One region of the Streptomyces sp. WAC05292 genome, then DNA from elsewhere that is predicted to be linked to it. Evidence: riboswitches for the same ligand, from Rfam matches in the RefSeq annotation. Region 1 holds a riboswitch; each other region holds the start of a gene.
The links. Region 1 has a riboswitch for thiamine pyrophosphate ahead of thiO (glycine oxidase ThiO). Riboswitches for the same ligand answer to the same signal wherever they lie in the genome.
Positions count from the first base shown of each region.

Region 2: linked by a shared signal. The riboswitch ahead of thiC (phosphomethylpyrimidine synthase ThiC) and the one ahead of thiO (glycine oxidase ThiO) in region 1 are both predicted to bind thiamine pyrophosphate.
Region 3: linked by a shared signal. The riboswitch ahead of EF903_RS14835 (thiamine ABC transporter substrate binding subunit) and the one ahead of thiO (glycine oxidase ThiO) in region 1 are both predicted to bind thiamine pyrophosphate.

Region 1 covers NZ_RPSE01000069.1:17,961-21,227, forward strand. Annotated here, with positions in the region: gene thiE (thiamine phosphate synthase) at 1-68, opposite strand, end outside; gene EF903_RS11070 (Rv2175c family DNA-binding protein) at 155-520, opposite strand; gene EF903_RS11075 (NAD(P)/FAD-dependent oxidoreductase) at 604-1,824, opposite strand; TPP riboswitch at 1,935-2,048, shown strand; gene thiO (glycine oxidase ThiO) at 2,046-3,215, shown strand; gene thiS (sulfur carrier protein ThiS) at 3,212-3,267, shown strand, end outside.
Region 2 covers NZ_RPSE01000001.1:20,657-23,923, reverse strand. Annotated here, with positions in the region: gene EF903_RS00130 (glycosyltransferase) at 1-42, shown strand, start outside; gene thiC (phosphomethylpyrimidine synthase ThiC) at 159-1,946, opposite strand; TPP riboswitch at 1,941-2,083, opposite strand; gene EF903_RS00120 (YibE/F family protein) at 2,156-3,267, shown strand, end outside.
Region 3 covers NZ_RPSE01000111.1:13,129-16,395, forward strand. Annotated here, with positions in the region: gene EF903_RS14830 (iron ABC transporter permease) at 1-70, opposite strand, end outside; gene EF903_RS14835 (thiamine ABC transporter substrate binding subunit) at 46-1,149, opposite strand; TPP riboswitch at 1,233-1,342, opposite strand; gene rlmN (23S rRNA (adenine(2503)-C(2))-methyltransferase RlmN) at 1,410-2,525, opposite strand; partial or broken gene EF903_RS14845 (phosphatidate cytidylyltransferase) at 2,688-3,267, opposite strand, start outside.

The DNA of each region.
Region 1 (3,267 bases):
CGCTTGCGGGCGTCCGTGCACAGGTAGAGCCGGGCGTCGGACAGCTTCTGCCGCACGGTCGCGGACATGGGTACCCCCCTGGGTGGTGCGGCGGGCGGGCCCCCGCCGCACACGGCGGGGGCCCGCCCGCCAGGTCGGATCTGTCGGGCTCGGCTCAGAGGGCGAGCGCCTGGGCGCGGCGCTTGACCTCCGTGCCGCGATTCTCGCGCAGCGCCTGCACGGGGGTGCCGGGCAGGGTCGGGTCGGCGGTGAAGAGCCACTCCAGCATCTCCTCGTCGGAGAAGCCGTCGTCCTTCAGCACGGTCAGCAGGCCGGTGAGGCCCTTGACCAGCTTGTCGCCGTCGATGAAGTCGGCGGGGACCTGGAGGGCGCGGTTCTCCCCGCGGCGCACCGCGATCAGCTGACCTTCCTTGACCAGCTGGCGGACCCGGGTCACTTCGACGCCCATCATCTCGGCGATGTCGGGGAGGTGGAGCCAGGCGGGGACAAGGGCATCGATCTTTGCGTCAATCTCGGTCACGGCACAAGCCTGCCACCTCCCACGGGCCGCCGGTACCCGGGCCGACCCGTCCGGGGCCGCCCGGCCGCCCGGCCGGGCGGAGGCTACGCGGCCGCCGCCTTGAGCGGGGTCTGCGGGTCCGCGACGCGGGCCGGGTCGACGGGGCTGCCCGCCTCGATGAGCCGGCGGCCCTGGGCGAGGTCCCGGGGGCGGCCCACCGCCAGGATCGCGACCATGGCCCCGGCGCGCAGCCAGCACACCGACCAGGCCTGCCCGGCGGGGTCGCCGCGCCACAGCAGGGTGTCGGCGTCCGCATGGTGGCCGGCGTACTGGACGAACCGGCCGAACTGCTCCGACCAGAAGTACGGCACCGGGTCGTACGCCTCCACGGGCTCCCCCGCCAGGATGTTCGCGGCGACGACCCGCGGCCCCTGGAGGGCGTTGTCCCAGTGGTGCACCAGCAGCCGGGCCCCGTAGCGGGCCGAGGGGAAGGAGGCGCAGTCGCCGACCGCGTACACCCCGGGGACGGAGGTCCGCAGGTGGGCGTCGGCGGTGACCGAGCCGTCGGGGCCCAGCTCGACGCCCGACCCGGCGAGCCAGCGGGTGGCGGGCCTGGCCCCGATGCCGACGACGACCGCGCCGGCGGGCAGCTCGCGGCCGTCGGCCAGCAGGACCCGCCCGGCCTCGACGGACGCCACCCGGGCGGAGGTGAGCAGGTCGGCGCCGATCTCCCCGTACCAGCGGCCCATCGCGGCGGCGACCTCGGCGGGCAGCGCCCCGGCCAGGACCCGGTCCGCGGCCTCGACGACGGTGACGGCGCAGCCGGCCTCGCGGGCGGCGGTCGCGAACTCGGCGCCGATCCAGCCGGCGCCGACGACGACGGTCGCCGGGGCGCGCGCGATGACCGGACGCAGCCGGGCCGCGTCGTCGAGGGTGCGCAGCAGGTGGACGCCGGGCACGCCCTCGGCTCCCGGCAGGGTCAGCGGCTCGGCGCCGGTCGCCAGCACCAGGACCCCGTACGGGACCGGCCCGGCCTCGGTGTCCAGCTCGCGGTCGGCGGGCCGCAGCCCGGTCACCTCGACGCCGAGCCGGAGCGTGATCCCGAGGCCCTCGAAGTCGACGTCGAAGGCGGAGTCCTCGGCCTTGCCGAGCAGCACCGCCTTGGACAGCGGGGGCCGGTCGTACGGCTGGTGGGGCTCGGCGCCCAGCAGGGTGACGGGGCCGGTCCAGCCCTGCTCGCGCAGGGCCACCGCGGTCTGGACCCCGGCCATCCCGGCGCCGACGATGACGACGCCGTGCTCGTTCTGTTCCGTCTGCTCGCTCACGCGACCACCCTAGCGACCTGACGATCAGTCAGTGAAGTTGCCGCGGGGTCCGGCGGGGCGGCCCTCCGGCCTCCTCCCGCTCCCGGAAGAGGAACGGCTACTGTGGCCACCGTACCTGTCGCGGGAGTCCGGGCGCACCGGGCTGAGAGGGAGGCTGAAGCTGCCTCCGACCGTACGAACCTGATCCGGGTCATGCCGGCGAAGGGAGGGGCTGGACGCCCATGCACTCATCTCGGAAGGGATCCGACGTCCTCGTCATCGGGGGCGGGATCATCGGCCTGGCCACCGCCTGGCGGGCCGCGCGCCGCGGGCTGCGCACCGCGCTCGCCGACCCCGCGCCCGGCGGCGGCGCGGCCCGGGTCGCGGCCGGCATGCTCGCCGCGGTCACGGAGCTCCACTACGGCGAGGAGACCCTGCTGGGCCTCAACCTCGCCTCCGCCGCCCGCTACCCGGAATTCGCCGCCGAGCTGGCCGACGCCAGCGGCGGCATGGACATCGGCTACCGGGCGTGCGGCACCCTCGCCGTCGCCCTCGACGCCGACGACCGGCTCCACCTGCGGGAACTGCACGCCCTCCAGCGGCGCTGCGGCCTGGAGTCGGAATGGCTCACCGGCCGCGAGTGCCGGCGACTGGAGCCGATGCTGGCCCCCGGCGTCCGGGGCGGCCTGCGCGTGGACGGCGACCACCAGGTGGACCCGCGCCGGCTCGCGGCCGCCCTGCTCGCCGCCTGCGAACGCGCCGGGGTGGACATCCGCCGGGCGCACGCCGAACGCCTCCTCCTCGAAGCCGACCGGGCGGCCGGCGCCGTCCTCGGCGACGGCACCGAGCTGCGCGCCGGGCAGACCGTCCTGGCCGCCGGATCGCTCAGCGGGCGCCTCGCCGGCGTGCCGCAGGAGGTCCTGCCGCCGGTGCGGCCCGTCAAGGGGCAGGTGCTGCGGCTCGCCGTGCCGGCGGCGTACCGGCCGTTCCTGTCGCGGACGGTCCGGGCGGTCGTGCGCGGCAGCCACGTCTACCTGGTGCCGCGGGAGAACGGCGAGCTCGTCGTCGGAGCCACGAGCGAGGAACTCGGCTGGGACACCACGGTCACCGCCGGCGGTGTGTACGAACTCCTGCGCGACGCCCACGAGTTGGTGCCCGGCATCACCGAACTCCCGCTGACCGAGACCCTGGCCGGGCTGCGGCCCGGCTCCCCCGACAACGCCCCGCTGCTCGGCCCGACCGCCCTGCCCGGCCTGCACCTCGCCACCGGGCACTACCGCAACGGGGTCCTGCTGACCCCGCTCACCGGCGACGCCATGGCCGAACTGCTGGCGACCGGCACGCTGCCGGACGTCGCGCTGCCGTTCAGCCCGAGCCGCTTCTCCACCGCACGTCAGGAGGCGTACGCATGACCATCTCCGTCAACGGCGAGCCGCGCGAGGTCGCGGCCGGCACCACCCTCGA
Region 2 (3,267 bases), on a different contig from region 1:
GTTTCACGTGAAACATCGCCCCAGCAGCCGACCGCGGTCTGACCGGCCTGCACCCGGGTCGCCGGACCTCCCGGCGGGGACCGCCGGGAACGGCAGCGCGGGGCGGGCCCGCGGCTCCCCCCATGGGTCGCGGATCCGCCCCGCCGGTCCCCGGGGGATCAGTCGGCGAGCGGGAGGTACACCCTGTTGCCGCTCGCCGCGAACTCGGCGGACTTCTCCGCCATGCCCGCCTGGATCTCCTCGGCCTTCAGGTCTCCTCCGTGCTCGCGGCGGATGTCCTGCGAGATCTTCATCGAGCAGAACTTCGGACCGCACATGGAGCAGAAGTGCGCGGTCTTGGCCGGCTCGGCCGGGAGGGTCTCGTCGTGGAACTCGCGCGCCGTGTCCGGGTCGAGGGCCAGGTTGAACTGGTCCTCCCACCGGAACTCGAACCGCGCGTCCGACAGGGCGTCGTCCCACTCCTGGGCGCCCGGGTGGCCCTTGGCCAGGTCGGCCGCATGCGCCGCGATCTTGTACGTGATGACGCCCGTCTTGACGTCGTCGCGGTTGGGCAGGCCCAGGTGCTCCTTGGGCGTGACGTAGCAGAGCATCGCCGTGCCCCACCAGGCGATCATCGCGGCGCCGATGCCCGAGGTGATGTGGTCGTAGGCCGGTGCCACGTCCGTGGTGAGCGGGCCGAGCGTGTAGAACGGCGCCTCCTCGCAGATCTCCTGCTGGAGGTCGATGTTCTCCTTGATCTTGTGCATCGGGACGTGCCCGGGGCCCTCGATCATGGTCTGCACATTGTGGCGCTTGGCGATCGTGTTCAGCTCGCCGAGCGTCTTGAGCTCTGCGAACTGCGCCGCGTCGTTGGCATCCGCGATGGAACCGGGGCGCAGGCCGTCACCGAGCGAGTAGGTGACGTCGTACGCCGCGAGGATCTCGCAGAGCTCCTCGAAGTTCGTGTAGAGGAAGTTCTCCTTGTGGTGCGCCAGGCACCAGGCCGCCATGATCGAGCCACCGCGGGAGACGATGCCAGTCTTGCGGCGGGCGGTCAGCGGGACGTACGGCAGCAGCACGCCGGCGTGGACCGTCATGTAGTCGACGCCCTGCTCGGCCTGCTCGATGACCGTGTCCTTGTAGATCTCCCAGGTCAGCTCCTCGGCCTTTCCGTCGACCTTCTCCAGCGCCTGGTAGAGCGGCACGGTGCCGATCGGCACGGGGGAGTTGCGCAGCACCCACTCGCGCGTGGTGTGGATGTTGCGGCCGGTGGAGAGGTCCATGACCGTGTCGGCGCCCCAGCGGGTGGCCCAGGTCATCTTCTCCACCTCCTCCTCGATGGACGAGGTGACGGCGGAGTTGCCGATGTTGGCGTTGACCTTCACCAGGAACCTCTTGCCGATGATCATCGGCTCGATCTCCGGGTGGTTCACGTTGGCCGGCAGGACGGCACGGCCGGCCGCGATCTCCTCGCGGACCACCTCGGGGGAGACGTTCTCGCGGATCGCGACGTACTCCATCTCCGGGGTGACCTCGCCGCGGCGCGCGTACGCGAGCTGCGTGACGGCCTGGCCGTCGCGCCCCCGGCGGGGCAGGCGCGGTCGGCCGGGGAACACCGCGTCGAGGTTCTTGAGGCCCCCGCGCGGCGACGTGTGCTTGATGCCGTCGTCCTCGGGGCGCACCGGGCGGCCCGCGTACTCCTCGGTGTCGCCGCGGCCGATGATCCAGTTCTCGCGCAGCGGGGGCAGCCCGCGGCGCACGTCCGTCTCGATCTGCGGGTCGGTGTACGGCCCGGACGTGTCGTAGAGCGTCACGTCCTTGCCGTTGGTGAGGTGGACCTGGCGAACCGGCACGCGGATGTCGGGGCGGGAGCCCGCGACATAACCCTTGTGCCAGCCCGGCTGGCGCTCGGTCTGGCCGTCGGCGTCCCGGCCGGCGGCAGGCGTGCGTGCGTCCTGAATGGTCATGAGACCTGATCTCCCTACGCCGGCATTACCCGGTAACAGGTTCGGCGGTCGGCGCAGCCTCCTCCCGTACGCATGTCCGCGCGTACGGTGATCAGCGCCCTCTCAGCCCGGTGCTCCGAGCTCCCGCGTTGTGCAAAGGTGCCCCCACGCTAGCGTCATCTGTGGCGTGCTGAACAGTGGGCCCCCTCATCTCTTGCGATGATCAGCCGGTGACGCCCTCGACGACGCCCCCCGGCGAGCCCATCGATCCGCACGAGCCCCCGCCCTCGGGCGGCCGTGCACCGAACGGCCGCGGCCACTCCCACGAACCGGGCCACTCCCACGGCCACGGGCACGGGCACGGGCACAGCCACGGGCACGGGCCGGCGGCGCCCGTCTCGAAGCACCTGCGCAAGGTCATCGCCGCCGTGCTGATCCCGTTCGCCGCCGCCGTGTTCGTCGGCATGGCCGTGCTCTGGCCGAACGGCGCTCCCGCGCACGAGCGCTCCGGGGTGGGCTTCGACCGCCAGACGGAGCAGGCCCGCGTGGTCGCGCTGGAGACCGTCGACTGCAAATCGGTGAACGCCTCCCAGGTGCCGCCGACGGGCGACACCTCCACCCCCTCGGGCCGCGAGGCGGTCGCCCGGCAGAACGGATCCTGCAAGAAGGCCACGGTCGAGGTCGGCACCGGGCCCGACAAGGGGCGGACCTTCTTCGAAATCGTCCAGCCGGGCGCGCCGCGCCAGTTGGCCGACGGACAGGAGGTCGTCGTGGCCTACGCCCCGGACGCGCCCCGCGACCTCCAGTACTCGGTCATCGACGTCAACCGCAAGCTGCCGCTGGCCGTGCTCGCCGGCCTCTTCGCGCTCGTCGTGGTCCTGGTGGGCCGCATGCGCGGGCTGTTCGCGCTGATCTCGCTCGCCATCAGCTTCACCGTGCTGACGCTGTTCATCCTGCCGGCGATCCTGCAGGGCGCCAATCCGCTGCTCGTGGCGGTCATCGGAGCCAGTGCCATCATGCTGGTCGCCCTCTACATGTGCCACGGCCTGACCGCCCGGACCTCGGTCGCGGTCCTGGGCACACTGGTGTCCCTGCTGCTGATCGGCCTGCTGGGCTCGGTGTTCATCGACTGGGCGTTCCTCAGCGGCAACACCGACGACAACACCGGGCTGATCCACGGCCTCTACCCGGAGATCGACATGAGCGGCCTGCTCCTCGCGGGCGTCATCATCGGATCGTTGGGCGTTCTCGACGATGTGACGGTCACCCAGACGTCGGCCGTGTGGGAACTCCACCAGGCGGATCCGTCGATGGGACCGCGGGCCGTCTACCTCGCGGCCAT
Region 3 (3,267 bases), on a different contig from region 1:
CGCCGCGTGCGGCGCGGGACCCGGAGGGCCCCGCGCCGGCGCCGGCTACTTCACGACGAGCGAGGTCCACGTCTTGACCCACTGCTCCCGGTTCTTGGCGATGGTGTCGGGGGCCACGGTCTCGGGCTTCTCCACGACGGCGCCGTGCTTGGTGAACAGCTCGGGCAGCTGCGCGTCCTTGACGACCGGGTTCACGAACATCTTGAGCGGCATGTCCTCCTGGAACTTCTTGCCGATCATGAAGTCGATGAGCGCCTTGCCGCCCGCCTCGTTCTTCGCTCCCTTGAGCAGGCCCGCGAACTCGGTCTGGCGGAAGCAGGTGCCGGTGGCGACACCCGTGGGGGCCTCGGCCGGCTGCGGCTCGGCGTAGAGGACCTCGACCGGCGGGCTGGAGGCGTAGGAGACGACCAGCGGGCGGTCGCCCTTGGCCTTCCTGCCCCCGGCGGAGCCGGAGAACCGCTCGTTGTAGGCCTGCTCCCAGCCGTCGACGACCTCGACGCCGTTGGCCTTGAGCTTGGCCCAGTAGTCCTTCCAGCCCTCCTCGCCGTACTTGCCGACGGTGGCCAGGAGGAAGCCGAGGCCGGGCGAGGAGGTCGCCGCGTTCTCGACGACCAGCAGGTCCTTGTACTCCGGCTTGGCCAGGTCGTCGAGGGTCTGCGGCGGGGCGATCTTCTTGCCGGCGAAGTACGCCTTGTCGTAGTTGACGCAGATGTCGCCGGAGTCGACGGGGGTGACCCGGTGCTGTGCGTCGAGCACGAACTCCGGCTTGACCGCGTCGAGGCCCTTCGCCTCGTACGCGGTGAAGATGCCGTTGTCGAGGGCGCGCGAGAGGAGGGTGTTGTCGACGCCGAAGAAGACGTCGCCGCGGGGGGATCCCTTGGTGAGGATCTCCTGGTTGAGGGCGGTGCCGGCGTCCCCGGAGTTGAGGACCTTGACGGTGTAGCCGCTCTGCTGCTCGAACTCCTTGAGGACCGCGTCGGTCACGGCGAAGGAGTCGTGGGAGACGAGCGTGACCGTCTTCTGCGCCGGTGCCCCGCTGCCCTCGGCCGCGGACCCGTCCCCGCTGCCGCCGCCGCAGGCGCTGAGCGCGGCGGCGCCGAGGGCGGTCGCGAGCGCGGTGGCCGCGAGTCTCCTGGTGGTGGTGCTCACTGGTGATTCCTCCTGGGTGTGACCAGGAGAAGACGCGGCCCCGCCGGGCGCTTCGCGAGCGGACGCCGGGCAGGGCGCAACAGCTTGAGTGGTGACCGAACTCCCTACCCCGAATGACCGGGGCGAGGTTCAGAGGGTCTGCGGTGGACGGTGACCGCACTCTCAGCGCTGTGGCGCTCCCCTGTCGGAATGTGGAATTGGTTCGGCCACAGGGTACCCCGCGGCCGGTTCCGCACCTCTCGGGCCTCCGGCCGGGGCCGTCAGCGCTCGGCGGCCGCCAGCTGGCCGCAGGCGCCGTCGATCTCCTGGCCACGGGTGTCGCGGACGGTGACCGGCACGCCGTGGCGGGCGATGGCCTCGACGAAGGCCCGCTCGTCCTCGGGCCGCGAGGCGGTCCACTTGGAGCCGGGCGTCGGGTTCAGCGGGATCAGGTTGACGTGGACGCGCTTGCCCTTGAGCAGCCGGCCGAGGAGGTCGCCGCGCCACGCCTGGTCGTTGATGTCGCGGATCAGGGCGTACTCGATGGAGACGCGGCGGCCGGACTTCTCGGCGTACTCCCAGGCGGCGTCGAGGACCTCGCGGACCTTCCAGCGGGTGTTCACCGGGACGAGGGTGTCGCGCAGCTCGTCGTCGGGGGCGTGCAGGGAGACGGCGAGGCGGCACTTGAAGCCCTCGTCGGCGAAGCGCAGCATGGCCGGGACCAGGCCGACGGTGGAGACGGTGATGCCGCGCTGCGACAGGCCGAGGCCGTCGGGCTCGGGGTCGGTCAGCCGGCGGATCGCGCCGACGACGCGGTTGTAGTTGGCGAGCGGCTCGCCCATGCCCATGAAGACGATGTTCGACAGCCGGGCCGGGCCGCCGGGGACCTCGCCGTCGCGCAGGGCGCGCATGCCGTCGACGATCTGGTGGACGATCTCCGCGGTGGACAGGTTGCGGTCCAGTCCGGCCTGGCCGGTGGCGCAGAACGGGCAGTTCATGCCGCAGCCGGCCTGCGAGGAGATGCACATGGTGACCCGGTCGGGGTAGCGCATCAGGACGGACTCGACGAGGGTGCCGTCGTGCAGGCGCCACAGGGTCTTGCGGGTGGTGTCGTCGTCGCAGGAGATGTGCCGTACGACCTTCATCAGCTCGGGCAGCAGCTCCTCGCGGAGCTTCTCGCGGGAGCCGGCGGGGATGTCGGTCCACTCGGCCGGGTCGTGGGCGTAGCGGGCGAAGTAGTGCTGCGAGAGCTGCTTGGCCCGGAACGGCTTCTCGCCGATCGCGGCGACGGCCTCGCGGCGCTCGGCCGGCGTCATGTCGGCCAGGTGCCGGGGCGGCTTCTTCGCGGCCTTCGGCGCGACGAAGGTGAGCTCTCCCGGAGCGGGGCGGGGTGCCATGTTCGGTCCTCCTCAGGGCGACGAGGTCTGACGACCTCCGCGCGTGCGGAGCCGGTGGCGGTGGCGCTGTCCGCGCCGGAGACCTCACAGATGCATCCCCGCTGCCACGGGGAAAGGGCGCACCACCGGTGGTGGTGCGCCCTTCAGGATAACCCGGTCGGCTCAGCCGGTGCCGACGAAGAGGGCCAGCAGCAGCCAGACCACGGGGGCGGTCGGCAGCAGCGAGTCCAGCCGGTCCATGATCCCGCCGTGGCCGGGGAGCAGCGTGCCCATGTCCTTGATGCCCAGGTCGCGCTTGATCATCGACTCGCCGAGGTCGCCGAGGGTGGCGCTGACGGCGACCGCGAGACCGAGGACCAGCCCCTGCCACCAGGCGCCCCCGTCGACCAGGAACTCCATGCACAGGGCGCCGGCGGCCATCGCGAAGACGACGGCTCCGAGGAGCCCCTCGCGCGTCTTGCCGGGGCTGATGCGCGGGGCGAGCTTGGTCTTGCCGAAGCGCCAGCCGACCGCGTAGGCGCCCGTGTCGCTGACCACGGTCAGGACGAGGAAGGCGGCCACGCGCTGGGGGCCGTCGTCCGCGGTGAGGAGCATCGCGACGAAGGTCGCCAGGAACGGTACGTAGAAGGCGGCGAAGACGCCGGCGGTGACGTCCCTGAGGTAGTCCTCCGGCGGTTCGGTCATCCGCCAGACCAGGACCGCGAGCGCGGTCAGGGCCATCGCCACCCAGGCGCCCTCGGCG